Regions from separate parts of the Pseudomonas sp. G(2018) genome, predicted to be linked through region 1. Evidence: predicted binding sites of a transcription regulator. Region 1 holds the regulator's gene; each other region holds the start of a gene.

Region 1 (7,486 bases):
TGTGCGTCCAACCCTGATCGTGCATTCCTTGAATTGGCCGGCAACCCCAACGAACTTTGCAGACGCCCGGGCATGCAAGCCCAGCTTATTGATGATTTCGATTTCCAGAGCAGGCATCGCGATGTGAATCCTTTAACTGAGGTCGCGGTGGCGGACCTGGACGTTCTTCAGGGATTGCTGCAGGGTCTTGCCCAGACGTTCGGTCAGGTAGACAGAGCGGTGATGCCCGCCGGTGCAACCGATGGCGATGGTGACATACGCGCGGTTGCTGGCAGCAAAGCGGGGTAACCATTTGAGCAGATAGGTGGAGATGTCCTGGAACATCTCTTCGACATCCGGCTGTGCCGCCAGGTACTCGGCAACCGGCTGATCGAGTCCGGACTGCGCGCGTAACTCCGGTTTCCAGTAAGGATTGGGCAAGCAGCGCACATCGAACACCAGGTCGGCGTCGACCGGCATGCCACGCTTGAAGCCGAAAGACTCCACCAGGAACGCTGTTCCGGGCTCCGGCTGGTTCAGCAGGCGCAGCTTGATGGTATCGCGCAGCTGATACAGGTTCAGGTTGGTGGTATTGACCTTGAGATCGGCCAGGTCGGCAATGGGGCCGAGCAGGTTCGTTTCGTCCGCGATGGCTTCGGCCAGCGAGCGATTGGCGCTGCTCAGCGGGTGGCGACGGCGGGTTTCCGAGAAGCGTTTGAGCAGGGTTTCTTCGTCGGCATCCAGATACAGCACATCGCACTGGATGTGACGGCTGCGTACTTCTTCCAGCAGCTCGGGAAACCGCGATAGGTGGCTTGGCAGGTTGCGCGCATCGATGGATACGGCAACCAGCGGCTGTGACAGCTCGGTATGAATCAACGCGCGTTCGGCCAGTTCCGGCAGCAACCCGGCAGGCAGGTTGTCGATGCAGTAGTAGCCGTTGTCCTCGAGTACATCGAGGGCGGTACTTTTACCTGAGCCGGAGCGGCCGCTGACGATGATCAAGCGCATGATTACTGCCCGTTTTGCTCGTCCAGGACAACCTGATACAAGGCTTGATTGCTCGGGGCGCTGCGCAGTTTGTCGCGCACGTCCTTGCGGTCGAGCATGCTGGCAATCTGACGCAACAACTCAAGGTGCGCATCGGTGGCAGCTTCCGGGACCAGTAGTACAAACAGTAGGTCAACCGGGGCGCCGTCGATGGCGTCGAAATCTATAGGGGCGTCCAGGTGCATCAAGGCACTGATGGGCGCGTTGCAACCCTTGAGGCGGCAATGAGGAATGGCTATGCCGTTGCCAAAACCAGTCGAGCCGAGTTTTTCGCGGGCGATCAAAGCCTCGAAGACATCTTGCATCTCCAGATCCGGCACTTCGCGATGGATAAGGTTGGCAATTTGCTCGAGGGCTTTCTTTTTGCTGCCGCCCGGCACGTTCACCAGGGAACGGCCGGGGGTCAGGATGCTTTCAAGTCGGATCATGGGTTGGGAGTGTTAACGACCGGTAGCGCCCTGGAGGAGGCTCTGGGTCTTTTCCTTATGCTTTTTGAGTTGTTTATCCAGCTTGTCGGTCAAGGCGTCGATCGCCGCGTACATATCGGTATGTTCCGCGTTCGCGACCACTTCATTGCCGGGAATATGCAGCGTGGCTTCGATTTTCTGCTTCAGCTTTTCGACCGTCATCGTGACCTGCACGTTGGTGATCTTGTCGAAATGTCGCTCCAATCGTTCGAGTTTTTCGCCGATGTAGGTGCGAAGAGGTTCGGTCACTTCCAGTTGGTGTCCACTGATGTTGACTTGCATACAGCTTCTCCTTCGTTGCCAGTGCATAAAGCGGCAGATCCGATGATCTGCCACTGGAACGCTGTGGCGTGGCTCTACATCAACCGCTTGCGTTCGCTCGAAGGCGCGATCCCGAGGGATTCGCGGTACTTGGCGACGGTGCGGCGAGCCACCTGAATGCCTTGTGCCTCCAGTAAACCAGCGATCTTGCTGTCACTCAACGGCTTTTTCTGATTTTCCGCAGCAACCAGTTTTTTGATGATCGCGCGGATCGCCGTGGACGAGCATTCGCCGCCTTCGGAGGTGCTGACGTGACTGGAGAAAAAGTATTTCAGTTCATAGATACCCCGGGGGGTATGCATGAATTTCTGCGTGGTCACCCGTGAGATCGTCGACTCGTGCATGCCGACCGCTTCAGCGATGTCATGCAGGACCAGCGGCTTCATCGCCTCGTCGCCATACTCCAGGAAACCGCGCTGATGCTCGACAATCTGGGTGGCTACTTTCATCAGGGTTTCGTTGCGGCTTTGCAGGCTCTTGATGAACCAGCGGGCCTCCTGCAGCTGATTGCGCATGAAGGTGTTGTCGGCACTGGTATCGGCGCGGCGCACGAAGCCGGCGTATTGGGCATTGACTCGCAGCCGTGGCACCGACTCCTGATTGAGTTCAACCAGCCAGCGCTCGTTGTCCTTGCGCACGATCACGTCGGGGACCACATATTCGGCTTCGGTAGACTCGATCTGCGAGCCTGGGCGCGGATTGAGGCTCTGGACCAGTTCGATCACCTGGCGCAGTTCGTCTTCCTTGAGCTTCATGCGGCGCATCAGCTGGCTGTAGTCACGGCTGCCGAGCAAGTCGATGTAATCGGTGACCAGGCGTTTGGCTTCGGCCAGCCAGGGTGTTTTGGCTGGCAGTTGGCGCAATTGCAGCAGCAGGCATTCACCCAGGTTACGGGCGCCGATGCCGGCGGGTTCGAATTGCTGGATGCGGTGCAGGACGGCTTCGATTTCGTCCAGTTCGATGTCCAGTTCCGGATCGAAGGCTTCGAGGATTTCCTCGAGCGTTTCGTCCAGATAACCCTGATTGTTGATGCAGTCGATCAGGGTCACGGCAATCAGCCGGTCGGTGTCGGACATCGGGGCCAGGTTCAATTGCCAGAGCAGGTGGCTTTGCAGGCTTTCGCCGGCTGATGTGCGGGTGGTGAAGTCCCACTCGTCGTCATCGTTGCTGGGAAGGCTGCTGGCGCTGGTCTGGTAGACGTCTTCCCATGCCGTATCGACGGGAAGTTCGTTGGGGATGCGTTCGTTCCAGTCGCCTTCGTCGAGGTTATCAACCGTCGGCGCGCTTTCCTGGTAGGAGGGTTCCTGGATGTCGGTGTTGGGCTTCTGTTCGGCGTTGTCGGCCAAGGGGTCCGTGTTGTCGAAGTCGTCGCCTTCTTCCTGGCGCTCGAGCATCGGATTGGACTCCAGGGCCTCCTGGATTTCCTGCTGCAGGTCCAGGGTCGACAATTGGAGCAGGCGGATGGCCTGTTGCAGCTGCGGTGTCATCGTCAGCTGCTGGCCCATTCTCAAGACTAGCGATGGTTTCATGGCAGGGGCTTAACACCTTATTCGCCGGCGCACATGCGCCATCCACTACAGGGGCGCCGGAGCGCCAAACATAAGCAAATTATATGCCCGAAGTTGCGGTGTTTGCCTAGAGCGCTGTAACAATAAAAAAGTATTGATTTTTTATCGAGACAAGCGCTCGGTCGACTAGCCAGCACTTCAGTGCTTACAGGCGGAACTCATGGCCCAGGTACACTTCCTTGACCAGGTCGTTGGCCAGGATGGTGTCGGAGTCGCCTTCGGCGATCAGTTGGCCATCGTTGACGATGTAGGCTGTTTCGCAGATATCCAGGGTTTCACGGACGTTGTGGTCAGTGATCAGCACGCCAATGCCCTTGGCCTTGAGGTGGTGGATGATCTGTTTGATGTCGCCCACCGAAATCGGGTCCACGCCGGCGAAGGGTTCGTCGAGCAGGATGAATTTCGGGTTGGTGGCCAGTGCGCGGGCGATTTCCACGCGGCGGCGTTCGCCACCGGACAGGCTCATACCGAGGTTGTCGCGGATGTGGCTGATGTGGAACTCCTGCAGCAGGCTTTCCAGCTCCTGACGACGATCGGCCTTGTCGAGTTCCTTGCGGGTCTCGAGGATGGCCATGATGTTGTCGGCCACCGACAGTTTGCGGAAGATCGACGCTTCTTGCGGCAGATAGCCGATACCGGCCTTCGCACGACCGTGCATAGGCTGGTGGCTGACGTCCAGGTCGTCGATCAGGACGCGGCCTTGATCGGCCCGTACCAGGCCAACGATCATGTAGAAGCAGGTGGTCTTGCCGGCGCCGTTGGGGCCAAGCAGGCCGACGATCTGACCGCTGTCGATGGACAGGCTGACGTCACGCACGACCTGGCGGCTCTTGTAGCTCTTGGCCAGATGCTGAGCTTTCAGAGTTGCCATTACTGGGCCTTTTGCTCGTCGGTTTTCTTTTTCGGCTGGATCACCATGTCGATGCGTGGGCGCGCTTCGGTGACTTTGCTGCCTGTGGCGCGACCGGCGCTGGCCAGCTTTTTAACGGTGTCGTAGACGATTTTTTCGCCCTGGGTGACGTTGTTGTCCTTGTCGACGACTTTGGCGCGATCGATCAGCACGACGCGGTTTTGCGTTGCGTGATACTGGATGGTCACGCCCCAGCCTTGAACCGGCTTGGCATCGCCCGCGGTTTGCACTTGTTCGAAGTAGGCGAGGTTGCCCACGGACGTCACCACATCGATATCGCCGTTAGGTGCGCGGGTCATGGTCACTTTGTTGCCGGTGACCTTCATCGAGCCTTGGGTGATGATCACGTCGCCCGTGTAGGTGGCGATACCGTTCTTGTCGTCCAGCTGGGCGTCGTCGGCCTGAATGCGGATAGGCTGCTGTTGGTCATCCGGCAGGGCCCAGGCGCTCACGCTTCCCAGTGCTGCGCCCAGACTGAGCAAAATAGGGAGGGTTTTAACGAGCCTCATACTGTCCTCTTACGTTCGAGAGCAGGTGTATCCTGCTTTCTTTCAAGTACGCTTTCATTCCGTTGCCTGTCGATACGCCGCCAGCGCCGTCGATTCTAACGGGTTGCTCGGTCTGCGCATATTGCTTCTGCGGGAACACTGTCATGCGAGTGGTGGTGATCAGGGTCCTGCGGTTTTTCTCGTCGAAACGCGTGATACGTACCGAATCGATCAGCTCGACCTGTGTGCCGTCGGGATTGACTTCGCCCTTTTCGCTCTGGACGTGCCACGGGAACTCGGTGCCGCGGAACATGTTCAAGTCGGGATTGGTCAGCAAGGTCACTTCGGTGACTTTGAGGTGTTCGACCTTGTCCGACGTCATTTCGTATTGCAGTTTGCCGTCCGGCAGGAACTGCACGCTGTGGGCGTTGATGGCGTAATAGTCGATTGCGCTGTTGTCGACTTGCGCAACAGGCTTGTCGAGGAAGCGTTCCGGGCTGATGTTCCAGTAGCCGACCGCGGCGAAAATCGCCGCGATGCAACCGAATACCAGGATGTTGCGGATCTTTTTGCTCAGCATGTCTGGCTCACAGGTACGCGGCATTGGCCGCATCGAGGCGGCCCTGGGCGCGCAGGATCAATTCGCAGAATTCGCGGGCGGCACCTTCGCCGCCGCGGGCCTGGGTGATGCCATGGGCGTGTTCGCGCACGAAACTGGCGGCATTGGCGACTGCCATTCCCAAGCCTACGCGGCGAATCACCGGCAGATCAGGCAGGTCGTCACCAAGGTAAGCGACCTGTTCATAGCTTAGGTTGAGTTGGCCAAGAAGCTCGTCAAGCACCACCAGTTTGTCTTCGCGTCCCTGGTACAGGTGTGGAATGCCGAGGTTCTTCGCTCGCCGCTCGACCACCGGGGTCTTGCGGCCGCTGATGATGGCTGTCTGTACGCCGGCGGCCATCAGCATCTTGATGCCTTGGCCGTCGAGGGTGTTGAACGTCTTGAATTCGCTGCCGTCTTCGAGGAAGTACAGGCGTCCGTCGGTGAGGACGCCGTCGACATCGAACACCGCCAGTTTAATCTGTTGGCCGCGCTTCAGCAGGTCCGTGTTCATTACATTACTCCCGCGCGCAGCAAGTCGTGCATGTTCAAGGCGCCGACTGGGCGGTCCTCGCCATCGACCACCACCAGCGCGTTGATTTTATGGTCTTCCATGATTTTCAGGGCCTCGGCGGCGAGCATTTCGGCGCGGGCGGTCTTGCCGTGGGCGGTCATGACCTGATCGATGGTGACGCTGTGGATATCGATTGTGCGATCCAGGGTGCGGCGCAAATCACCGTCGGTGAAGATCCCGGCCAATTTGCCGTCGGCTTCAAGGATTACGGTCATGCCCAGTCCCTTGCGGGTCATTTCCATCAACGCATCCTTGAGCAGGGTACCGCGCTGAACCTGTGGCAGCTCTTGCCCGGCGTGCATGACGTTTTCCACTTTCAGCAGCAGGCGTCGGCCCAATGCACCGCCGGGATGGGAAAAGGCGAAGTCTTCGGCAGTAAACCCACGGGCTTCCAGTAGGGCCACGGCCAGGGCATCGCCCATGACCAGCGCGGCGGTAGTCGAAGAGGTGGGCGCCAGGTTCAGTGGGCAGGCTTCATGCTCGACATGCACATTGAGGTTGACCTCGGCGGCCTTGGCCAGCGGCGAATCGGGATTGCCTGTCACGCTGATCAGCTGGATGCCCAGGCGCTTTATCAGTGGCAGCAGGGTGATGATTTCATTGGTGGAGCCGGAGTTCGACAGCGCGAGGATGATGTCGTCGCGTGTGATCATGCCCATGTCACCGTGACTGGCTTCCGCCGGGTGGACGAAAAATGCCGTGGTGCCGGTGCTGGCCAGGGTTGCAGCGATCTTGCTGCCGATATGCCCGGACTTGCCCATGCCGACCACGACTACGCGGCCTGTGCTGGCCAGAATCATCTCGCAAGCGCGTACGAAATCTGCGTCGATGTGCGGTAGCAAGCCTTGTACGGCTTCCACTTCGAGGCGGATGGTGCGTTGGGCGGATTGAATCAGGTCGCTGGATTGGCTCATGTCAGAAATCGTTTAGCCTGATGAAAAGGCGGCGATTATAGCGGTTATGATCAAAACCCTCACGCAAGTTCGTCGCGCATTGTCATTCCTTGTTACTTAATCCCTCTAAACGAAGCTTTTTGCTGGTCATATTGCTGAACTTGGTCCGGCAATGACCTTGGGCGCGTGGCGTTTGCAGTGATATAGTTCGCCGCCAGTTCGGCCCGCCCGGGAGTATGTGCTTTCGTCAGGAAGTCAGGCGTCCGAGTGAGAGGCTGCATCGCAAGGAGTTTAGATGAGTGCCGATAACGCCTACGCGGTCGAGCTGAAGGGACTGACCTTCAAGCGCGGTGCGCGCAGCATTTTCAATAACGTCGATATCCGTATTCCCCGCGGCAAGGTCACCGGCATCATGGGACCTTCAGGGTGTGGCAAGACTACGCTGTTGCGGTTGATGGGCGCGCAGTTGCGACCTACCAAGGGCGAAGTCTGGGTCAACGGTCAGAACCTGCCGAAGCTCTCGCGCAGCGATCTGTTCGATGCCCGCAAGCACATGGGCGTGCTGTTTCAGAGTGGCGCACTGTTTACCGATCTCGATGTGTTCGAGAACGTGGCCTTTCCATTGCGCGTTCACACCC
Region 2 (7,486 bases), on a different contig from region 1:
TTTCATATCGGTCTCCTGCGGTATCGGCGTACAAGGCCAACCTTGAAGTCAAACCACCCCCACTTCCACCCTCCCCTCGTTCAACCGCACCGGCCAGACCCGCAGACGCTGTTGCGGGTATTCCAGGCAAGTGCCGTCTTCCAGGCGGAAATGCTGTTTGTAGATGGGCGATGCCACCACCAGGTCGCCCTTGATGCTGCCGACGAGGCCGCGGCCGATGACATTGGCCCCCGATTGCGGGTCGTGGTTGTCGATGGCGTAGAGTTTTTTGCCCTCGATGCCCGGCAGATAAAACAGCGCCACTTGCGCGCCGTCCAGCCACACCACTACACCAGAGTCGTTCACCAGGTCCTGCTGGCTGCACACCGATTGCCAGTGGGCAGACGAGCCGGTTTCAAGGCGTTGGGTATTGGACTGAGTCATCAGGCGCTCTCCTCGGTGACAGGGATCAGGTTGAGTTCGGCGGCCATGATCGGGCGCCGTTGACCGCGTTCCTGGACAAAGTGAATGTCCGGGTCCGGGCGTTTATCGTTGACGAAGGTGCGGAAGCGCTTGAGTTTTTCCGGATCCTTGAGGGCGTTGGCCCACTCGCATTCGTAACGGTTGACCACCAGCTGCATCTGCGACTCGAGCTCGGCACCCAGGCCCAGGCTGTCGTGGATGATCACGTCCTTGAGGTAGTCAAGGCCACCCTCCAGGCTTTCGCGCCACACCGAAGTGCGCTGCAGTTTGTCGGCGGTGCGGATGTAGAACATCAGGAAGCGGTCGATGTAGCGGATCAGCGTCGCGTCATCCAGATCGGTGGCGAACAGTTCGGCATGACGCGGGCGCATGCCGCCGTTACCGGCGATGTAGAGGTTCCAGCCTTTTTCGGTGGCGATTACGCCGACGTCCTTGCTTTGCGCCTCGGCGCATTCACGGGTGCAACCGGACACCGCGAATTTGAGCTTGTGCGGCGAGCGCAGGCCCTTGTAGCGGTCTTCGATGGTCAGCGCCATTTGCACGCTGTCCTGCACGCCGTAGCGGCACCAGGTGCTGCCGACGCAGGATTTCACCGTACGGGTCGATTTGCCGTAGGCGTGCCCGGTCTCGAAGCCCGCTTCAATCAACTCGCCCCAGATGTCCGGTAATTGATGCAACTGGGCGCCGAACAGGTCAATCCGCTGGCCGCCGGTGATTTTGGTATAGAGGTCGTATTTCTTCGCCACCACACCGATGGCGATCAGCTTGTCGGCAGTGATCTCGCCACCGGGAATGCGCGGCACGACTGAGTAAGTGCCGTTTTTCTGCATGTTGGCCATGAAGGTGTCGTTGGTGTCCTGCAACGGCACCAGCGACGGGTCCATGATCGGCTGGTTCCAGCACGACGCCAGGATCGAACCCACCGCTGGCTTGCACACATCGCAACCGGTGTGGCCACGGCCATGTTTGGCCAGCAACTCTTCGAAGGTGATCACCCCTTCTACCCGCACCAGCGCATACAACTCCTGACGGGTGTAGGCGAAATGCTCGCACAGGCTCTTGTCGACACTGACGCCACGGGCGATCAACTCGTGTTCGAAGACTTGCTTGAGCAGGCCGGCGCAACCGCCGCAACCGGTGCACGCCTTGGTCTGCGACTTGAGCAAGCCCAGATCGGTGCAGCCGCCGTCAATGGCCGAGCAGATGGCGCCCTTGGTGACGTTGTGACAGGAACAGACGGTGGCCGTTTCCGGCAAGGCGCCAGGGCCGAGGGTCGGCGCGCCTTCGGACGATGGCAGGATCAAAGCAGCCGGTTCGGATGGCAAGGCAATCGCGTTCTGCATGTATTGCAGCAGCGTGTCGTAATAGCTGTTGTCGCCGATCAGCACCGCACCGAGTACCTGCTTGCCGCTGGCGTCCACCACCAGACGGCGATAGCTGGCGGTCGTCTCGTCGATGAACTGATAACTGCGCGCGCCCGGCGTATTGGCGTGAGCATCGCCGATGGAGCCGACATCGACACCCAGCAGTTTGAGCTTGGTCGACATGTCGGCGCCCTGGAACGGCTCGGCAAGGTCCTCACACAGCCGCGCCGCAACGCTGCGCGCCATCTGGTAGCCGGGGGCGACCAGGCCGAACAGGCTGCCGTTCCATGAAGCGCACTCACCGATGGCGTAGATGTTCGGGTCGCAGCTCAGGCAGGTGTCGTCAATCACCACCCCACCACGCGGGCCGATCTCCAGCGCACACTGGCGGGCCAGCGCATCCTGGGCACGGATACCGGCGGAGAACACCACCAGGTCGGTTTCCAGAAATTCATCGTTGGCAAAATTCATGCGATAGCGATAGTCCTCGCCCGCACTGATCGATTGCGTGGCGCGGGACAGATGCACCCCGACGCCCAGCCGTTCGATCTGCGCCTTGAGCGCCAAACCACCCAGATCGTCCAGTTGCACCGGCATCAGGCGTGGCGCGAATTCCACTACATGAGCTTCCAGGCCCAGGCTCTTCAAGGCATTGGCCGCTTCCAGACCGAGCAAGCCACCGCCGACCACCACACCACGGCGGGCATTGGCTGCCGCGGCACGGATGGCGTCGAGGTCTTCCAGGGTGCGATACACCAGACGCGAATGGCCTTCGGCGCCGTCAATCGGCGGCACGAACGGATAAGAGCCGGTGGCCAGGACCAGTTTGTCGTATGGCACGCAACCCTGGGCCGTGATCACCTGACGCCTTGCACGGTCGATTTCCAGCACCGGTACACCCAGGTGCAACGTGACGCCGGGCGTCTCGTACAGCGAGGCGTCACTCAGCGCCAGCGACTCGGCATCGCGACCGGTAAAATATTCGGACAGATGCACACGGTCGTAAGCACGCATCGGCTCTTCGCTGAAGACGTGCAAGCGATAGCGCCCCAGAGCGCCGCGCTCGATCAACTGCTCGACACAATGATGCCCGACCATGCCATTGCCGATCACGACCAGCGTTTGCAGTTTGTTCAAAGTGGCTACATTGGAATTCATAAACGACACCTGCCCAAGCCCATCACGGTTCAAAAAGCAAAAAAAAACGCCTGAAACCTTGCGGTTCCAGGCGTCTTTGCCTGTTCTTTTGCGGTGTTGAAACCAGACGGCCATGCCTGATCCACCGATATTGCCCACGACCTGTGCGGTTGATCGATCGTCGTTGACCGAGCGGGCTGCCCATCTATGTAGAGGGGCTTGAGGGGATCAATGCAGGGTTTGTGCCAGTCGAAGATCGGGGCTGGAGAAATGGTCGGGGGGCGGCGGTTCAGGCGGGTTTCAAGGCGAGTCGTGTTCAACTGGCCGGGCGTGGCCGAGGGGAAGATGGATCAGCAAACCGCTACGCACTGGTGCACGCTATCAAGCTTCGCGCTTTATATAAGTGCATGCAGCGTTAAAAAATCGAGGGTGAAATCGTTTTTATTGTAGGAGCCAGGCTTGCCGGCGAAGGCGTTTTCAAGGACGTCTTCGCCGGCAAGCCTGGCTCCTGCAGGCATTGATTCGACTGGGCGTTCAGCAACACCGCGTATTGCACTTGCCCCGGCCGAACCGTGCTTCCTGGCGCTCACGGAAGAACGCCTCGTAACTCATGACTGGCTCGCCCGGGGATTTGACCGCCATGAGCGCTACGTAATTATCGTAATCGGGAACACCCACCATTGACTGTGCGCTTTGGCGGAAGAACCGGGCGACCTGCTTCAGTTTATGGAACATGGCAATGCTCTCTATGGGGGATTGGATGGCCCCATGTAACCGCGCCGATGTATCTGCAATGTGTCCGTGCGCAGGGCATTTGTATCTTCGTGTAGCACCGGGACCGCGACCTTTTGGCGCAGGACCGGCGGGCGATCGATTGAGCGCCACAGGGCAACAGTTTGTTAACATCCCTGCGCTTTTTTTCGTCTGATCCGTCAGGCACTGTGTTTTTCCGGTTGCTACACAGGAAGCTTTTTTCCATGAGTACGTTGTATACCCGTCGCACGGTCCTGCGCGGCATGGGCCTGCTGAGCCTTGGCCTGCTCGCTGGCTGCGATGACAGCAGCAAGCTGTCGTTCAAGTACGGCAAGGATCTGAGCGACAAGATCATGGGACGTTCCTTCAAGCTTAAGGACGCCCAAGGCGAGACCCGGATGCTGGGCAGCTACCAGGGCCTGATGCCGATGATCTTCTTCGGTTTCACCCAATGCCCGGCCGTCTGCCCGACGACCCTGGCCCGCGCGGCCCAGGCGAAGAAACTGATGGGACGCGATGGCGAACGCCTGCAAGTGATCTTCATCACCCTGGACCCCGAGCGCGACACGCCCGAAATGCTCGACAAATACGTCAAGGCCTTCGATCCGAGTTTCGAGGCGCTGTCCGGCACGCTGGAAGAAACCGCCGCCACCGCCAAGGAGTTCGGCGTATTCTTCGAAAAGGTTCCGAGCGGCGATACCTACACCCTGTCCCACACCGCGACCAGCTTCGTGTTCGACTCCCGAGGCAATTTGCGCCTGGGCCTGTCCGCATCCCTTACCGCTCAAGAGTGCGCAGAAGACCTGCTCACCGTCATGGAGGTCTGCTGATGACTTCGTTTTGCGCACCCCGTATCAAACAGCTGGTGCTGGGCCTGTCCCTGATCGGCCTGGCCTGGCAAGTGTCCGCGCAAACCCAGGTCAACGACGCCTGGGTTCGCGCCACGGTGGCCGGCCAGCATTCGACCGGCGCCTTCATGACCCTGCAGGCCGACACGGACAGCAAGTTGCTCAGCGTGCAGTCACCGATCGCCAAGACAGTACAAATCCACCAGATGAGCATGAAAGACGATGTGATGCGCATGGGGCAGGTCGAGTCCGTCGAGTTGCCGGCAGGCAAACCGGTGAGCCTGGATCCCAGTGGCTATCACATCATGTTGATGGACCTGACCGCCCAGGTGGCAGAAGGCAGCACAGTCCCCCTGACCCTGACCGTGGAAAACGCCAAGGGCGAGAAAGAGACGATCAAGGCCGAGGCCCAGGCCCGTTCCCTTGGCGCGATGGATCACAGCAAAATGGATCACAGCAAAATGCATTGAGGGTCTGACGGCCTCGATCAACGAGGCCGGTCACTGATAAGAGGTGCGCACCATGACGACGAACACTGAGACCGCCATCCTCGCCGGCGGCTGCTTCTGGGGTATGCAGGATCTGCTCCGACGCTACCCGGGCGTGCTGGCCACGCGGGTCGGCTACTCGGGCGGCGATGTGCCCAATGCGACCTACCGCAATCATGGCACCCACGCCGAAGCGATCGAAGTGGTCTTTGACCCACAGCAGATCAGCTATCGCCAGATTCTCGAATTCTTCTTCCAGATCCACGACCCGACCACCAAAAATCGCCAGGGTAATGACCTGGGTACGAGTTATCGCTCGGCACTCTATTACCTGAGTGATGAACAGCGGCAAATCGCTGAAGATACCGTTGCCGACGTCGAAGCCTCCGGCCTTTGGCCCGGCAAGGTCGTCACCGAGATCGAGCCTGCCGGACCGTTCTGGGAAGCGGAGCCTGAGCATCAGGACTATCTGGAACACTATCCCAGCGGCTATACCTGCCACTTCATCCGGCCAAACTGGACGCTGCCGAAACGCCGCTGATGGTTGACCCCTTGTAGGAGCACGCTCGCTCGCGATGGACGTCAACGATGACGCGGGGCGTCTGAATGCCCGTGTCGCTCTCAGGTTTATCGCGAGCTCGCTCCTACAGGGGTTACGTCGCCCGTTCATTTGCGCGTTGACGTATTGAGCGCCACGGCGGCGAGAATCAGCGCCTTCAGGGCGGCGGCGTCGATGATGTCACCTTCATGCAGATCAATCGCACGTCGGGTGTTGCCTTCCAGGCTGGCGTTGAACAGCTTTGAAGGATCGTCCAGCGCGGCGCCCCTGGCGAAGGTCATCTTCACCGCGTTCTTGTAGGTCTCGCCGGTGCAGATAATCCCGCCGTGCGACCACACGGGTACCCCGCGCCACTTCACTTCCTCGACCACCCCGGGGTCGGCCTGCTTGACCAGCGCCCGGACCCGCGCCAGCGTCTGGCCGCGCCAATCATTCAGTTCGCGGATTTTCGCGTCGATCCGCTCGGAGGCAGAGCCCGTCTCTTCCTGTGAGTCAGTGATTTCCTTTTTCATGAGGGCTGTTGTCCTCGACGCGTGACGATTTTGTTGAAAGCAGGTAGCCGCGCTGGACCCAGACCCTGCGGTCGATAGCCTGTCGCAGCCGCTCGCGGTGTTCGGACCAGACCAGCGGGTCGACCGAGGTCGTCGAGCGCATCAGTTCGAGCATGGCCGAATGGGCCGCGTGATATTCAGCCTGGGCATCGCTGGCCTTGATTTTCAGGCGCTCGCTGTCAGTCATCTCCATCCGCCGCAGGGCCAGTACCGCTTCGTCGGTGATCAACGGGCTCAATGTCAGTTGCGCCCGGTGGGGGGCCACGAATGGCTCGGTCTCCAGCACGAGTTCCCGGGCCCGCCGCGCTCCCCATTTCAATGCCGAAGCGAGCGGCTCGCGGAAACCGCGATCCGAAAAGGCTTCGAACATGGCGCCACCACTGGCGTCGTAGATTCCGATAAAAACCTGAGTCATCCCCTCCAGCGTGATGCGCGCCTGCACTTCAATCTGCCGACCGTCGTTCAACACGTCTTCGTAGGTTTTCACCGGTAAGCGTTTATTGAGCCATAGCCAGAACTGTGCGCCTCTGCGTCGCATTCATAACCCTCCCCGGTTTAATCATCGAGTAAGGCACAGGTAAACACTGTTCGCCACTCCACCGGTCGTTCGTAAATGAATGTGAGTATTGCGCATTTTCAATCATCAAACTGCCATTGCGATCTAGACTACATCAACAACGAGGCAGCGATCGCCGGTTCAATCAGCAGGCCGATAAAAACAAGGAAACTCAACCTTGAACACTTCAACCCTTTGCCTCCTGGGAGGCCTGCTGGTATCCGCCGGGGTGCGTGCCGACGGGGTCATTCCCGTCCTTGAACTGGACTTCACCAGGGCAGCCACCGAAACCCTGAAGAAACACGGCATCAACGACGCGTGCATTATCGCCGCCGCCAACCCTGGCGCTTTCACCTATTGCCGGGAAGGCTCGACAACGCTCTGGAAGTATCAGGCGCTGGACCTCGATCAACAGGCAAAAACCCTCGAGGGCAACATGCCGGCGTCAATGGATGACGGACGGATCTCCATCGCAGAAGTCGAAAGTGCGGCCTGCGCCGAAGACACTCCCGAGCCGCTGGTCCACCCGACGATTACCCGCGCACTGGCCCTCGGCCTGATCATCCTGTTTCTGTTGATTGGCTTGCGCCACACTTACAGGGCAACCATGGACGGCTTTTTTGTCCCTAACATGAATTTGGGCACACACCTGCAACGATCCGCCGGTCCTATGCACTCGAATCGCTCGACGACGAAGGCCTTGGGCGCTTTCTCCATTGCCGCTGTGATCGCACTTGTTTATTTCGGCTACACCACGCTTTGAACAGA
Region 3 (7,486 bases), on a different contig from region 1:
CCGCGCTTTTAAAAAAGCCTGCGCAGGATACAGCACGAGAAATGACAAACAGACTTTTATATCCATTTGTTTCGACGAATGGGGTTGTACAGACAGGTTAGTGGTGGTGCCTCAAAAACAACTGTGGGAGCGAGCCTGCTCGCGAAGGGGCCATGACAGTCAAGTTTATATTGACTGACACACCGCTTTCGCAAGCAGGCTCGCTCCCACAGGGGGTCTACAGGGTACTGGAGGTTACTTGCAGACCTTGGCGATGGCTTCGGCCAGCAGATCCAGGCGCGTCGCATCAATCCCCGCCACGTTCGCCCGGCCGGTGCCGACCATGTAAACGCTGTGATGCTCACGCAGTTGCTTGACCTGCTCCGGCGTCAACCCGGTGTAGGAAAACATCCCGCGCTGCACACCGATGTGTGCAAAGCGCTCGCGCAATCCGTGAGGCTCCAGTGCTTCCACCAGACCGCTGCGCAGTTGGGCGATCCGCAAGCGCATGGCTTCCACTTCGTCGGCCCAGAGTTGTTTCAATTGCGGATCGCCGAGGATAGTCGCCACCACGGCGGCACCATGATCCGGCGGTGTCGACCACAGGTTGCGGGCGATGTTGGCCAGTTGGCTGCGAATGTCCACCAGTTTGTCCGCGGTTTTCGCGCAGACAATCAGCGCACCGGTGCGGTCGCGGTAGAGGCCGAAGTTCTTCGAGCAGGAACTGGTAATCAGCACTTCCGGCAACTCGGCGGCGAACAGCCGGGTCGACCAGGCGTCCTGTTCCAGGCCATCGCCAAAGCCCTGGTAGGCGAAGTCGATCAGCGGCAGCAGTTCACGCCGACGCACCACCTCCAGCACCCGGCGCCAGTCGTCATGGGACAGATCGAAACCGGTCGGGTTGTGGCAGCAGGCGTGCAGCAACACCACATCGCCCTTGGGCGCTTCATTGAGTACTGTGAGCATCGCCTCGATGTCGAGACGGTTGTCGCTGCCCACGTACGGGTAGTGACTGACCTTGACCCCGGCCGTGGCGAAAATGGTTTCGTGGATCGGCCAGGTCGGATTGCTCAGCCACACACCACGGCCCGGCAGACATTGGGCGATAAAGTCCGCACTCAATCGCAACGCACCGGTGCCACCCGGTGTCTGGGTGGCGCCGGCGCGTTTTTCGCTGATCAGCTTTGAGTCGGCGCCGAGTACCAACTCATTGATGGCTTTGCCGAACGCCGGTTCGCCGTGGCCGCCAATGTAGGTCTTGGTGCTTTGACCCTCCACCAGGCGCGCCTCGGCCAGCTTCACCGACTCAAGGATCGGCGTCAGGCCCTGTGCGTCTTTATAGACACCCACGCCAAGGTCGAACTTGCGCGGGTTCGGGTCTTGCGCATAGGCCTCCATCAGGCCGAGGATCGGGTCGCCGGGCACCCGGCCGATGGCGTCGAAATGCATTACTTGCGGCCCTCGGCGTCCTTGGCCACTTCGTCAGTGCGCGCGGCCATGATGAAGTCGTTGCGGTGCAGACCCTTGATCGAGTGGCTCCACCAGGTCACGGTGACTTTGCCCCACTCGGTCAACAGACCCGGGTGATGACCTTCGGCCTCGGAGATTTCGCCAACAGCGTTGGTGAATGCCAAGGCGTGTTTGAAGTTTTTGAACAGGAAGACTTTTTCCAGCTGCATGATGCTGTCGCGTACTTCGATGTTCCAGTCCGGGATCTGCTTGATCAGGATCGGCAGTTCTTCGTCGCTGACTTGTGGGGCATCGGCGCGGCAGGCTTCGCAGTGGGCTTGGTTCAATGTGGACATGATGGATTCCTGAAATCGAATAGATGGAAATCAGCTGTCAGTGTGACCACGCTAAAGCAAAGCGTGGCGTTCTGACAGACTCACTTGATCGTAAAAGCAGCGGTTCAGGCGGCTTTTGGTTTTGGCGGAAATTTCGGCGCGTGCAGACCCATCTGCATGGCTTGCTTGACCATGCCCATGATGTCTTCGTGGGCCAGGTCGAACAGGCGCTTGAGGTTCGGCAAGACGAAATACAGGGGTTGCAGGATGTCGATGCGGTACGGCGTGCGCATGCATTCCAGCGGATCGAACGCTTGATGCTCAGGTTCGTCCGACAGGCAATACACGGTCTCTTTCGGCGAAGACAGGATGCCGCCGCCGTAGATGCGCTGGCCTTGCGGGGTGTCGAGCAGGCCGAACTCGATGGTCATCCAGTACAGACGCGCCAGGTACACACGTTCTTCCTTGGAAGCCTGTAGGCCAAGTTTGCCGTAAGTGTGGGTAAATTCGGCGAACCAAGGGTTGGTCAGCAGCGGGCAGTGGCCAAAGATCTCATGGAAAATGTCCGGCTCTTGCAGGTAATCCAGTTCTTCGCGGGTGCGAATGAACGTGGCCACTGGAAACTGTTTGCTGGCGAGTAATTCAAAAAAGGTCTGGAAAGGGATCAGCGCGGGAACGCGGGCGACCTGCCAACCGGTGGTTTCACCGAGAACCTTATTGATCTCGCCCAGTTGCGGAATGCGGTCGTGGGGCAGACCGAGTTTTTCGATACCGTCCAGGTATTCCTGGCACGCACGCCCTTCGACCACTTTCAGTTGGCGAGTGATCAGCGTGTTCCACACCGCATGCTCTTCGGCGGTGTAGTCGATAAAACCTTGCGCATCGGGCTCGCGAGCCACGTATTGCGTCTGCTTCATGCTGCTCTCCTGCGAGGGGATTCGTTCTTGTTATGTACTGCTATGGACCTAGAAATACTCCATCAATTGCATCGTTGCAGCCAGTGAAGCGCGATCTACGCGGGAAAAATGCGGCAAAAACGTAAAGTTTTCGTTACGTGCGGGGCGTCATCGCGCAGATGTTGAGATTGGCGGGTGGGAAAAGCCCTTCACCTGTCACATAATCTTGACGATTAACTGAGCACCTAATCAGAAAAGTTCGGGCGCTAACACTGTGGGAGCCAGCCTGCTGGCGATAGCGGTGTGACATTCGACATACACAGAGCCTGATGCGACGCCATCGCCAGCAGGCTGGCTCCCACAGGTCAATCATCGTTTATCAGGTCTTTTATATGCGTATCAAAGTCCACTGCCAGAACCGCATCGGCATCCTGCGCGACATTCTCAATCTGTTGGTGGAATACGGCATCAACGTCGCCCGCGGTGAAGTGGGCGGTGAGCACGGCAATGCGATCTACCTTCACTGTCCGAACCTGATCAACATTCAGTTCCAGGCATTGCGTCCGAAATTCGAGGCGATTGCCGGAGTCTTCGGCGTCAAGCGTGTAGGCCTGATGCCCAGCGAGCGTCGGCACATGGAACTCAATGCGTTGCTGGGCGCCCTTGAGTTTCCGGTGCTGTCGATCGACATGGGCGGTTCCATCGTTGCCGCCAACCGGGCGGCGGCGCAGCTGCTGGGTGTGCGCGTCGATGAAGTGCCGGGGATTCCGTTGTCGCGGTATGCCGAAGACTTTGATTTGCCGGAACTGGTGCGCGCCAATAAATCACGGATCAACGGACTGCGGGTCAAGGTCAAGGGTGACGTGTTTCTGGCCGACATCGCGCCGCTGCAATCGGAACATGACGACAGCGAAGCCATGGCCGGTGCCGTGCTGACGCTGCATCGCGCCGACCGGGTTGGGGAACGCATCTACAACGTGCGCAAGCAGGAGTTGCGCGGTTTCGACAGCATCTTTCAGAGCTCGAAAGTGATGGCGGCGGTGGTGCGAGAAGCCCGGCGCATGGCCCCGCTCGACGCGCCACTATTAATAGAAGGGGAAACCGGGACCGGCAAAGAGTTGTTGGCACGCGCCTGCCATTTGGCCAGCCCGCGCGGGCAATCACCGTTGATGGCGCTCAACTGCGCCGGCCTGCCGGAATCCATGGCCGAGACCGAACTGTTCGGCTACGGCCCCGGTGCCTTCGAAGGGGCGCGGGCCGAAGGCAAGCTCGGGCTGCTGGAGCTGACGGCAGGCGGTACGCTGTTTCTCGACGGTGTCGGAGAAATGAGTCCTCGCTTGCAGGTGAAATTGCTGCGCTTCCTGCAGGATGGCTGCTTCCGGCGTGTCGGCAGCGATGAAGAGGTTTATCTTGATGTGCGGGTGATCTGCGCGACCCAGGTCGATCTATCGGAGTTGTGCGCCCGCGGTGAGTTTCGTCAGGACCTGTATCACCGGTTGAATGTGTTGTCGCTGCACATCCCGCCGCTGCGTGAGTGCCTCGACGGTTTGCCGCCGCTGGTGGAACACTTCCTCGACCAGGCCAGCCGACAGATCGGTTGCCCCTTGCCCAAACTGGCCCCGGCGGCCATGGATCGGCTTACTCATTACCATTGGCCGGGCAATGTCCGGCAGTTGGAAAATGTGCTGTTCCAGGCGGTTTCCCTGTGCGACGGCGGGACGGTCAAGGCTGAACACATTCGGTTGCCGGACTATGGCGTGCGTCAGCCGCTGGGTGATTTTTCCCTGGAAGGCGGGCTGGACGAGATTGTCGGGCGCTTTGAGAAAGCGGTGCTGGAGCGGTTGTATTCCGAGCATCCGAGCAGTCGGCAATTGGGTAAGCGGCTGGGGGTTTCCCATACCACCATCGCCAACAAGTTGCGCGAGTATGAGGTCGGGAAGTCTGAGTCTTAGCTGGCACTTGCTGAGTTTGTGCCGACCTCATCGCGGGCAAGCCCGCGATGAGGTCGGCACTGCCAGCACCCAGGACAAGCCTTGCCACCTTCCGGCATGCCACCGCCGGTTTTTCGTCTCTGACACATTCCTCCTAATCCCCTAAAACTCCCTCAAGTCCTTTGTTTGCCGGGCCTCGCGCTGCAAAAAACAAGTTGGTCTGCAAATTGCTTATGGCTCATCAGTACAGCAGTGGGCGGCAAACGTCCGGCAGGCAGAGGATAGATTGTGGACAAGTACCTTTATGTGGCAATGACCGGCGCCAGCCAGAATGCACTGGCGCAAAAGGCTCATGCCAACAACCTGGCGAACATCTCTACCAACGGCTTCCAGAAAGACCTGGAGCAGGCGCGCTCGATGCCGGTGTTCGGTGACAGCTTTCCGGCGCGTGCCTTTGCGATGTCCGAACGCCCGGCCACCGACTTCTCTCCGGGCGCTTTGGTGGAAACCGGCCGCGACCTCGATGTCGCCGTGCAAGGCAACGGCTGGCTGGCGGTGCAGAACCCTGACGGCGGTGAAAGCTACGTGCGCACCGGCAGCCTGGTGGTTGATGCCCTGGGTGTGTTGCGCGCCGGCAATGGCATGCCGGTGATTGGCAATGGCGGTCCGATTGCCGTGCCGCCCGAGCAGCAGATCGAAGTGGGCGAGGACGGCACCATCAGCATTCGTGCGATGGGTGAAGGTCCCCGCGTCATGGCGGAAGTCGACCGCATCAAGCTGGTCAACCCGGACATCAAGAACATGACCAAGGGCCTGGACGGTTCGATCCACACCAAGGACGGCAAGCCGGCGCAAGCCGATGCCAACGTCAAACTGGTGTCCGGTTTCCTTGAGTCGAGCAACGTCAATGCCGTGGACGAGATGACCTCGGTGCTGGCCTTGTCCAAGCAGTTCGAGCTGCACATCAAGATGATGAACACCGCCAAAGAAGACGACCAGGCCATGGCTCGGGTCTTGCAGATCAGCTAATTATCAGAACGTCGCGCCGTAAAACAGGCGCACGAGGAGAATCGAATGCTTCCGGCTCTATGGGTTGCCAAAACCGGTCTGTCCGCCCAGGACACCAACCTGACCACCATTTCCAACAACCTGGCCAACGTGTCGACCACGGGTTTCAAACGTGACCGCGCCGAGTTCCAGGACCTGCTCTACCAGATCAAGCGTCAGCCAGGCGCCCAGTCAACCCAGGACAGCGAACTGCCGTCGGGTCTGCAACTGGGTACCGGTGTGCGCATCGTCGGCACCCAGAAAAACTTCAACGCCGGCAGCCTGCAAACCACCGAGCAGCCGCTGGACATGGCCATCGACGGTCGCGGTTTCTTCCAGATCCTGCAACCGGACGGCACCACGTCCTACACCCGTGACGGTACGTTCCACCTGGACTCCAACGGCCAGATCGTCAACGCCAGCGGCTTCGCCCTGGAACCGGCAATTGTCATTCCGAACGACGCTCAGACCTTCACCGTGGGTAAAGACGGCACCGTGTCCATCACCGTGGCCGGCAACCCGGCTTCCCAGGTGATCGGCAACCTGCAAACCGCCGACTTCATCAACCCGGCCGGCTTGCAAGCGGTGGGTAACAACCTGTTCCTGGAAACCGCTGCCAGTGGTGCGCCACAAGTCGGCACACCGGGCCTGGCCGGTTTCGGTACCACGCTGCAGAACACCCTGGAAACCTCCAACGTCAGCACCGTTGAGGAGATGGTCAACATGATCACCACCCAGCGCGCCTACGAGATGAACTCCAAGGTGATCTCCACCGCCGACCAGATGCTCTCGTTCGTAACGCAGAATCTGTAATCAAGTCTATGAGGCGGCCATGAGGTCGCCTGCAACACCGTGAGGTAGGGTCATGAAACGCTTCGTCTCTGTTCTGGCACTGAGTGGGATCACCGCGCTCGCAGGCTGCGTGCCTGTGACGCCCAAGCCCAATGACCCTTACTACGCCCCGGTGTTGCCGCGCACGCCGCTGCCGGCTGCGGCGAACAACGGCTCTATCTATCAGGCCGGGTTCGAACAGAATCTCTACACCGACCGCAAGGCGTTCCGGGTCGGTGACATCATCACCATCACCCTGAACGAGAAGACCCAGGCCAGCAAAAACGCCAACTCGCAAATCGACAAGACCAGCAAGACCGGCATCGGCCTGACCTCGCTGTTCGGTAGCAGCGCCACCACCAACAACCCGTTCGGTAGCAACGACCTGAGCCTGAGTGCCAGCTATGAAGGCGACCGCGCGACCAAGGGTGACAGCAAGGCCGGGCAGGGCAACAGCCTGACCGGTTCGATCACCGTGACCGTCGCCGATGTCTTGCCCAACGGCATCATCGCCGTGCGCGGCGAAAAGTGGCTGACGCTCAATACCGGTGATGAGCTGGTACGGATTGCCGGCCTGGTTCGCGCCGATGACATCGCCACCGACAACACTGTGTCGTCGACCCGCGTCGCCGATGCACGCATCACCTATTCGGGCACCGGTTCGTTTGCCGATGCGAGTCAGCCAGGCTGGTTCGACCGTTTCTTCCTCAGCCCGCTGTTCCCTTTCTAGGTGGCTACGTTGAATTTCAAAAGCCTCATGATGGCCGCTGTTTTGTTGTCCGTGGCCTTCAACGTTCAAGCCGAGCGCCTGAAGGACATCGCCAGCATTTCCGGCGTGCGTTCCAACCAATTGATCGGTTACGGCCTGGTGGTCGGGCTTAACGGCACCGGCGACCAGACGACCCAGACGCCATTCACCCTGCAGACCTTCAACAACATGCTCTCGCAGTTCGGCATCAAGGTGCCGCCGGGTTCGGGCAACGTGCAGTTGAAGAACGTCGCAGCGGTGTCGATCAGT
Region 4 (7,486 bases), on a different contig from region 1:
GCTGGCCGACGCTGTCGATCAGCTGCATATCATTGACCAGGCCATTGCGGAACGACAGGCGCAGGCTGTCGAACAGGGTGTCCTTGGTTTTCGGCTTCAGGATGAAGTCGATCACGCCACCGGCTTCCTTGGCGCTGATGTCGAAGCTCTGGCTGATCTTGGACACGTCACCGGACAACAGCAGCGCTGGCGTCTGGGTCAGGCGCTGATCGAGATTCTTGATGGTGACCTGCTCCAGGTCCGGGTCCCACAGGGAAACCTTCTTGCCATCGGACACCATCAATTGCTCTTGCGGTGCGTCGGTGTGCCAGTAAAACAGGCCCGGACGCTGCAGGGACATCTGACCGGCGGTTTCCTGCAATTGGGTGCCGGTGCCGTCGAGGGTCAACTGGGAGAAACGCGCGGTCAAGGTCTGGGATTTTTCCAGCAACTGAGTCAGACGCGCCACGTCCTTGTCGTCGGCGTGGGCCGAGAGCGTGGTCAAAGCCAGTACCGGCAGCAACAGCATGCGGATAAGACGCATGGGAGTCCTCATAACATTCGTGGGAGTGCGGGTGGCGCCCGAGAGCGCCGCCCTTTCAATATCAGGTCAGTCGCGTACCGGGCCAGGGGCCAGGACTTCACGCGAACCGTTGGTGTTCATCGACGTCACGACACCGGCCATTTCCATGGCTTCGATCATGCGCGCAGCACGGTTGTAGCCGATTTTCAGCTTGCGCTGAACCGCGGAAATGGAGGCGCGTCGGCTTTCCAGAACGAACTGCACCGCTTCGTCGTACAGCGCGTCGGCTTCAGGGTCATCGCCATCGCCACCCCCGCTGCTGCCTTCAAAGCCACTGCCGGCCTCTTCGACACCGTTGAGAATGTCGTCGTTATACTCCGGCGCGCCGCGCAGTTTCCAGGCTTCCACCACCCGGTGAACCTCGTCATCGGAGACGAAGGCACCGTGGACACGGATCGGCAGACTGGTGCCGGGCGGCATGTACAGCATGTCACCGTGACCCAGCAATTGTTCAGCGCCACCCTGGTCGATGATGGTCCGGGAGTCGATCTTGCTCGACACCTGGAACGCCATGCGGGTCGGGATGTTGGCCTTGATCAGACCGGTGATCACATCCACCGACGGCCGCTGGGTCGCGAGGATCAAGTGGATACCGGCCGCCCGCGCCTTCTGGGCGATACGGGCGATCAACTCTTCAACCTTCTTGCCGACGATCATCATCATGTCGGCGAATTCGTCCACGACCACAACGATGGTCGGCAGCTTCTGCAGCAGCGGCGCTTCGTCGTGGATGCTTTCGCGTTTGTACAGCGGATCGCTCAACGGCTCGCCGGCGTCCTGGGCTTCCTTGACCTTGGCATTGAAGCCCGACAGGTTTCGCACGCCCATCTTCGCCATCAGCTTGTAGCGCCGTTCCATCTCGGCGACGCTCCAGCGCAGGGCATTGGCCGCGTCCTTCATGTCGGTGACCACCGGACACAGCAGGTGCGGAATGCCTTCGTAGATCGACAGTTCCAGCATTTTCGGGTCGATCATGATCAGCTTGGCGTCTTCCGGGCCGGACTTGAACAGGATCGACAGGATCATCGCGTTCACACCCACCGACTTACCGGAACCGGTAGTACCGGCCACCAGCAGGTGAGGCATTTTCGCCAGGTCGGTGATGACCGGCTTGCCGCCGATGTCATGGCCCAGGGCCAGGGTGACCGGCGACTTGAAGTTGTCGTACTCGGGGGTCGACAGGACTTCGGAGAAGCGCACGATCTGTCGGTCTTCGTTGGGAATCTCGATACCGACGGTGGTCTTGCCGGGAATCACTTCCACAACCCGCACGCTGGTCACGGCCAGGGAACGCGCCAGGTCCTTGGCGAGGTTGGCGATGCGGCTGACCTTGACCCCGGCCGCCGGCTGGATTTCGTAACGGGTAATCACCGGACCCGGATGGATCGAATCGACGGTGACTTCGACGCCGAATTCCTTGAGCTTGATTTCCAGCAGGTGGCCGACCGCCGCCAGGGACTCCGGTGAATAATTGAGTTGTTTCTTTTCCGCGGGATCGAGAATCGAGATCGGCGGCAAGGTGCCTTCCACGGCACTGTCGACGAACAGCGGCGCCTGTTTCTCCTTTTCCACGCGTTTGCTCGGCGCTGCGGGCTTGACCGGGGCCGGGGCAATCACCGGCGGCACCTGCTTCTCGCGCTCGGACATGTGTTTGCTCAGGGCCTGCTCGCGCTCGATCAGGCGTTCCTTGACCTTGGCCTGCTCGCGCTTGTCCGTCACGGTCGGCGCGACCACGTCGTGCACGCGATCATCGACTTCACGCAATTGCGCGACCAGCTGCTTGCGCTCGGTCCGGGCCGCCCACCAGCGATTGGCCGCGCCCTGGAACAGCTCGAACAGGTCAAGGGTGATCTTGCCGGTGACGTCCATCACCTTGAACCACGACAGGTCGGTGAACACGGTCAGGCCGAACAGGAACAGGGCGATGAACAGCAGCGTACTGCCCTGGATGTTCAGCGCGTTCTTCGCCAGGTCGCCCAGGCTTTCGCCCAGCGCGCCGCCAGCGCCGGCCGGCAGACCGGTCGCGGCATGGAAATGGATATGCGCAAGCGCCGCGCCGGACAGCACCAGGAACACCAGGCCGATCAGGCGCCAGGAAAACAGCCAGCCGCTCCACTGCCACGGCTCATGGCGCTGACGGAAAATCTGATAAGCCTTGATCGCCAGCAGCAACGGGAAGATATAGGCAAAGTAACCGAGCACCATGAACAGGATATCGGCGCTGTAGGAGCCGGCCGGTCCGCCGAAGTTCTGCACGTCATCGATCTTGCTGTTATGGCTCCAGCCCGGATCGTCCTTGCCATAGGTCAGCAAGGCCATCATCAGGAACAGGCACAACGCACCGATGGCGATCAATGCACCTTCCTTGAGCCGGTAGTGCAATTGCTGGCGCCAGAGCGGAACGACTGTTTTGGGTGCTTCGGTGGATTTCTTCAAAACGCTTCTTTTCCTGCGCCATCGGCGCGTCCATCTGGTGAATGTCTAAAAAACAGCCCAAAAAACTGCCCAATCCAGGCAGGTAAAAAAGTTAACAGGCGCAACCGGGTCTACTTTTAACACTGTGCCCCGGTTTTTATAAACACGAGGTGCACGCTTATTCTGTTACAACCACAGTTACAAACGCTGTTACAACCAGGCATTGTACGGGTTTGTTCGTCCGATGCCATGCTTGAAACACTTGTATGCAGCATAGTCAAAAACACATTACATGCGACTCAATTGGAGCATGCATTCTCTTTTGTGACAAAGGCTTATGAGGTGTTTTTATGAGCGAAGCGCAACATCACCGCCTGATCATCCTGGGTTCCGGCCCCGCCGGTTACAGCGCAGCCGTGTATGCCGCCCGCGCCAACCTCAAACCCGTTGTCATTACCGGCATACAGGCAGGTGGCCAGCTCACCACCACCGTTGAAGTCGATAACTGGCCAGGTGATGTCGAAGGACTCACCGGCCCGGTCCTGATGGAGCGCATGCAAAAACACGCCGAGCGCTTCGATACACAGATCGTTTACGACCACATCCATACGGCCAAGTTGCAACAGCGCCCGTTCGAATTGACCGGCGACAGCGGTACTTATACTTGCGACGCACTGATCATTGCCACCGGCGCCTCGGCGCAATATCTGGGGCTGCCGTCGGAAGAAACATTTGCCGGCAAGGGGGTTTCGGCCTGCGCGACCTGTGACGGCTTCTTTTACCGTAATCAAGTGGTTGCGGTGGTTGGCGGCGGCAACACGGCGGTTGAAGAAGCGCTGTACCTGTCGAACATCGCCAAAGAGGTCCATCTGATTCACCGTCGCGACAAGCTGCGGTCGGAGAAAATCCTCCAGGACAAACTCTTCGAGAAGGCCGCCAACGGCAATATCCGCCTGCACTGGAACCAGCATCTGGACGAAGTGCTGGGCGATGCCAGCGGCGTGACCGGCGCCCGCCTGCGCGACAGCCATACCGGCGAAACCGCTGAACTGGCACTGTCCGGCGTGTTCATCGCCATCGGTCACAAACCCAATACCGACCTGTTCGTCGATCAGCTGGAAATGCGCGATGGTTATCTGCAAGTCTTGGGCGGCAGCGAAGGCAATGCCACCGCGACCGCCATCGCAGGCGTGTTTGCCGCCGGTGACGTGGCCGATCACGTTTATCGCCAAGCGGTCACCTCCGCCGGGGCCGGCTGCATGGCGGCCCTCGATGCGGAAAAATACCTCGACGACATTCCTGCCGTTTGACGGCACACTGAGTGACGGGCCAAATTGTGCCCGTCACCGCCCTCCCCTTCTGCAAGCCCGGACGCCATGCTGACTTGGTTACAACGCAACTCCCTGACTTTCCCGCCGCTGGAAAAAGCCATGCGCGACCCCAACGGTCTGTTGGCCGCCGGCGGCGACCTGTCTGCCGATCGGCTGATTCAGGCCTACCGTCACGGTTGTTTTCCATGGTTCTCGGAAGGCCAGCCGATTCTCTGGTGGTCGCCGGATCCACGCACTGTCCTGTTTCCCGACGAACTGCACGTTTCCCGCAGCTTGAACAAACTGCTGCGCCAACAACGTTATCAAGTGACCTTCGACCAGGACTTTTCCGCCGTCATTCGCGCCTGCGCCGCCCCACGGGAGTACGCCGATGGCACCTGGATCACCGAAGCCATGCAGAACGCCTACCTGGAGCTGCATCATCGCGGTTTCGCGCACTCGGTGGAGGTCTGGGACCAGGGCACGCTCGTCGGCGGGCTGTACGGCCTGGCGATGGGCCGGCTGTTTTTCGGCGAATCCATGTTCAGCCGCGCCGACAACGCCTCCAAATATGGCTTTGCCACACTGGTGAGACATCTGAAAGACTCGGGTTTTGTACTCATCGACTGCCAGATGCCCACCGACCATCTGCACAGCCTGGGCGCACGGGCGATTCCCCGCAGCGCATTTGCCGGCTACCTGGCGCAGTATCTGGATCAACCCAGCCGCGCCACCTGGGTTTGCTGAGCGACTTTTGCGCGCGTGGCTTACACTTAGAGACGCCCCTAATTAAAAGCTTATCCCGAGGGTTGATCATGACCGAGTTGGCGCGATTGAAGTTTTATGCCACTCAGCCCCATTCTTGCAGCTATCTGCCCGAGGAGCAGGCCACGACCCTGTTTCTCGACCCCAGTCAGCCCATGGATGTGCATGTCTATGCAGACCTGTCGGAAATGGGTTTTCGTCGCAGTGGCGACCACTTGTATCGCCCTCATTGCCAGAACTGCAATGCGTGCGTGCCGGCGCGCATTCCTGTTGCGCAATTCACACCCAACCGTCAGCAGAAACGCATTTTCAAGCGCAACGCCGACTTGCAGGTACGCCCGGCCAAGCCAGGATTCAGCGAAGAGTATTTCGACCTTTATCAGCGTTATATAGAAGAGCGGCATGCCGACGGCGACATGTACCCACCCAGTCGCGATCAGTTTTCGACGTTCCTGGTGCGCGATCTCCCGTTTTCCCGGTTCTACGAATTCCGCCTCGACGGCCGGTTGCTGGCGATTGCCGTCACTGACCTTCTGCCGAACGGTCTGTCGGCGGTCTACACCTTCTACGAACCCGACGAAGAGCGTCGCAGCCTGGGGCGTTATGCCATCCTCTGGCAAATCACAGAGGCCCGGCGCCTGGGGCTGGATGCGGTCTATCTGGGTTACTGGATCAAGAACTGCAAAAAAATGAGCTACAAGACCCAGTATCGCCCCATTGAATTGCTGGTTAACCAGCGTTGGGTCGTTCTGAACTAGAGCACACCCTTAAACCCCTTGGCTTGCCCCCCACTTTTCGGGCACAATGCACGCCGCTTTTGCCTGGCGCAGTTGCACCGGGCCATTCACTGGACACCGAGGGCTTTACTGCATGTCGAAAGAAGACAGCTTCGAAATGGAAGGCACTGTCGTCGACACCCTGCCCAACACCATGTTTCGCGTGGAGTTGGAAAATGGGCACGTCGTAACCGCGCATATTTCCGGCAAGATGCGCAAGAACTACATTCGTATTCTTACCGGTGACAAAGTGCGCGTCGAGCTGACGCCCTATGACTTGAGCAAAGGGCGCATCACTTACCGCGCTCGCTAATCAAGTCAATACAAAACGCCCGGCATTGCCGGGCGTTTTTGTTTGCCGATTGTTTGAACGACAATCTCCTACAGGGAAGAACGGTAGGCAGCAAAAAGGCGCCAAACGGCGCCTTTTTGCTTTGTTGCGATCAACGTCAGGCCATTTCCGCCGTGGTCTCGAACTCGAAGGTCAGCTCGCCGTCCTTGATGTCGATGTGTACTACACCGCCATGTTCGGCCAGTTCGCCAAAGAGTATCTCCTCCGCCAGTGGACGCTTGATCTTGTCCTGGATCAGGCGCGCCATAGGTCGAGCGCCCATCATCGCGTCGTAACCACCGGCCGCCAGCCAGCTGCGGGCAGCATCGGTGACTTCCAGCAGTACACGCTTGTCTTCCAGCTGTGCCTGAAGTTCGATAAGGAACTTGTCCACCACGCTCTTGATGACCTCATGACTGAGGCGACCAAACTGGATGATGGTGTCCAGACGGTTACGGAATTCAGGCGTAAAGCTCTTCTTGATCACTTCCATTGCATCGGAGGAGTGATCCTGAAGGGTGAAGCCGATCGAGGCACGCGCCGCGGTTTCAGCACCGGCGTTGGTCGTCATGATGACGATCACGTTACGGAAATCCGCTTTGCGCCCGTTGTTATCGGTCAGCGTACCGTGGTCCATGACCTGCAGCAGCAGGTTGAAGACTTCCGGATGCGCTTTCTCGATTTCATCGAGCAGCAGCACGCAATGTGGCTGTTTGGTAATGGCTTCAGTCAGCAAACCGCCCTGATCGAACCCGACATAACCAGGAGGCGCACCGATCAGACGCGATACGGTGTGACGTTCCATGTACTCGGACATGTCGAATCGAACCAGCTCGACACCCAATGCCTTGGCCAACTGACGCGCCGCCTCGGTTTTACCGACACCGGTAGGACCGGCGAACAGGAACGAGCCGACAGGCTTGTCAGGCGACTTGAGACCGGCGCGGGACAACTTGATCGCGGTCGCCAGGGAGTCGATCGCAGCATCCTGACCGAACACGGTCAGCTTCAGGTCACGCTCAAGGTTACGCAGCAACTCTTTGTCGGAGCTGGTGACGTGTTTTGGCGGAATCCGCGCGATTTTCGCGACGATATCCTCAACCTGAGGCACTTCGATGCGTTTTACCCGCTTCTCGATCGGTTGCAGGCGCTGATAGGCACCCGCCTCGTCGATGACATCGATGGCCTTGTCCGGCATGTGCCGGTCATTGATGTAGCGCGACGCCAGTTCGGCAGCGGCACGCAGGGCTTCATCGCTGTACTCGATATTGTGATGAGTCTCGAAACGCCCCTTCAAGCCACGCAGGATGCCGATGGTGTCTTCCAC

What was found. Region 1 encodes sigma-54, which starts transcription at its own class of promoters, with help from an activator protein. Its sites were predicted from a motif close to ANTGGCATNNANNTTGCTNT; they were not measured.
Region 2: a site for sigma-54 is predicted at 3,194-3,213, ahead of nirB (nitrite reductase large subunit NirB). Genes of this name have one in related genera too.
Region 3: a site for sigma-54 is predicted at 4,805-4,824, ahead of FFS64_RS10725 (flagellar basal body rod protein FlgF). Genes of this name have one in related genera too.
Region 4: a site for sigma-54 is predicted at 3,258-3,277, ahead of FFS64_RS13080 (DNA translocase FtsK). Genes of this name have one in related genera too.

Annotation. Positions count from the first base shown of each region.
Region 1 is NZ_SCOO01000015.1:59,625-67,110, forward strand. It holds gene FFS64_RS16200 (HPr family phosphocarrier protein) at 1-117, opposite strand, end outside; gene rapZ (RNase adapter RapZ) at 133-990, opposite strand; gene ptsN (PTS IIA-like nitrogen regulatory protein PtsN) at 993-1,457, opposite strand; gene hpf (ribosome hibernation-promoting factor, HPF/YfiA family) at 1,470-1,778, opposite strand; gene FFS64_RS16220 (RNA polymerase factor sigma-54) at 1,853-3,346, opposite strand; gene lptB (LPS export ABC transporter ATP-binding protein) at 3,531-4,256, opposite strand; gene lptA (lipopolysaccharide transport periplasmic protein LptA) at 4,256-4,804, opposite strand; gene lptC (LPS export ABC transporter periplasmic protein LptC) at 4,791-5,363, opposite strand; gene FFS64_RS16240 (HAD family hydrolase) at 5,371-5,895, opposite strand; gene FFS64_RS16245 (KpsF/GutQ family sugar-phosphate isomerase) at 5,895-6,869, opposite strand; gene FFS64_RS16250 (ATP-binding cassette domain-containing protein) at 7,144-7,486, shown strand, end outside.
Region 2 is NZ_SCOO01000017.1:36,100-43,585, reverse strand. It holds gene FFS64_RS17380 (CBS domain-containing protein) at 1-6, opposite strand, end outside; gene nirD (nitrite reductase small subunit NirD) at 49-423, opposite strand; gene nirB (nitrite reductase large subunit NirB) at 423-2,984, opposite strand; gene FFS64_RS17365 (YbdD/YjiX family protein) at 3,498-3,698, opposite strand; gene FFS64_RS17360 (SCO family protein) at 3,941-4,546, shown strand; gene FFS64_RS17355 (copper chaperone PCu(A)C) at 4,546-5,034, shown strand; gene msrA (peptide-methionine (S)-S-oxide reductase MsrA) at 5,087-5,593, shown strand; gene FFS64_RS17345 (DUF1801 domain-containing protein) at 5,719-6,123, opposite strand; gene FFS64_RS17340 (hypothetical protein) at 6,104-6,700, opposite strand; gene FFS64_RS17335 (hypothetical protein) at 6,897-7,481, shown strand.
Region 3 is NZ_SCOO01000008.1:79,072-86,557, forward strand. It holds gene FFS64_RS10705 (amino acid aminotransferase) at 235-1,428, opposite strand; gene FFS64_RS10710 (4a-hydroxytetrahydrobiopterin dehydratase) at 1,428-1,784, opposite strand; gene phhA (phenylalanine 4-monooxygenase) at 1,889-2,680, opposite strand; gene FFS64_RS10720 (sigma-54-dependent transcriptional regulator) at 3,052-4,611, shown strand; gene FFS64_RS10725 (flagellar basal body rod protein FlgF) at 4,879-5,619, shown strand; gene flgG (flagellar basal-body rod protein FlgG) at 5,665-6,450, shown strand; gene flgH (flagellar basal body L-ring protein FlgH) at 6,503-7,198, shown strand; gene FFS64_RS10740 (flagellar basal body P-ring protein FlgI) at 7,226-7,486, shown strand, end outside.
Region 4 is NZ_SCOO01000010.1:109,297-116,782, forward strand. It holds gene lolA (outer membrane lipoprotein chaperone LolA) at 1-523, opposite strand, end outside; gene FFS64_RS13080 (DNA translocase FtsK) at 590-2,998, opposite strand; gene trxB (thioredoxin-disulfide reductase) at 3,328-4,287, shown strand; gene aat (leucyl/phenylalanyl-tRNA--protein transferase) at 4,354-5,034, shown strand; gene FFS64_RS13095 (arginyltransferase) at 5,103-5,810, shown strand; gene infA (translation initiation factor IF-1) at 5,923-6,141, shown strand; gene clpA (ATP-dependent Clp protease ATP-binding subunit ClpA) at 6,278-7,486, opposite strand, start outside.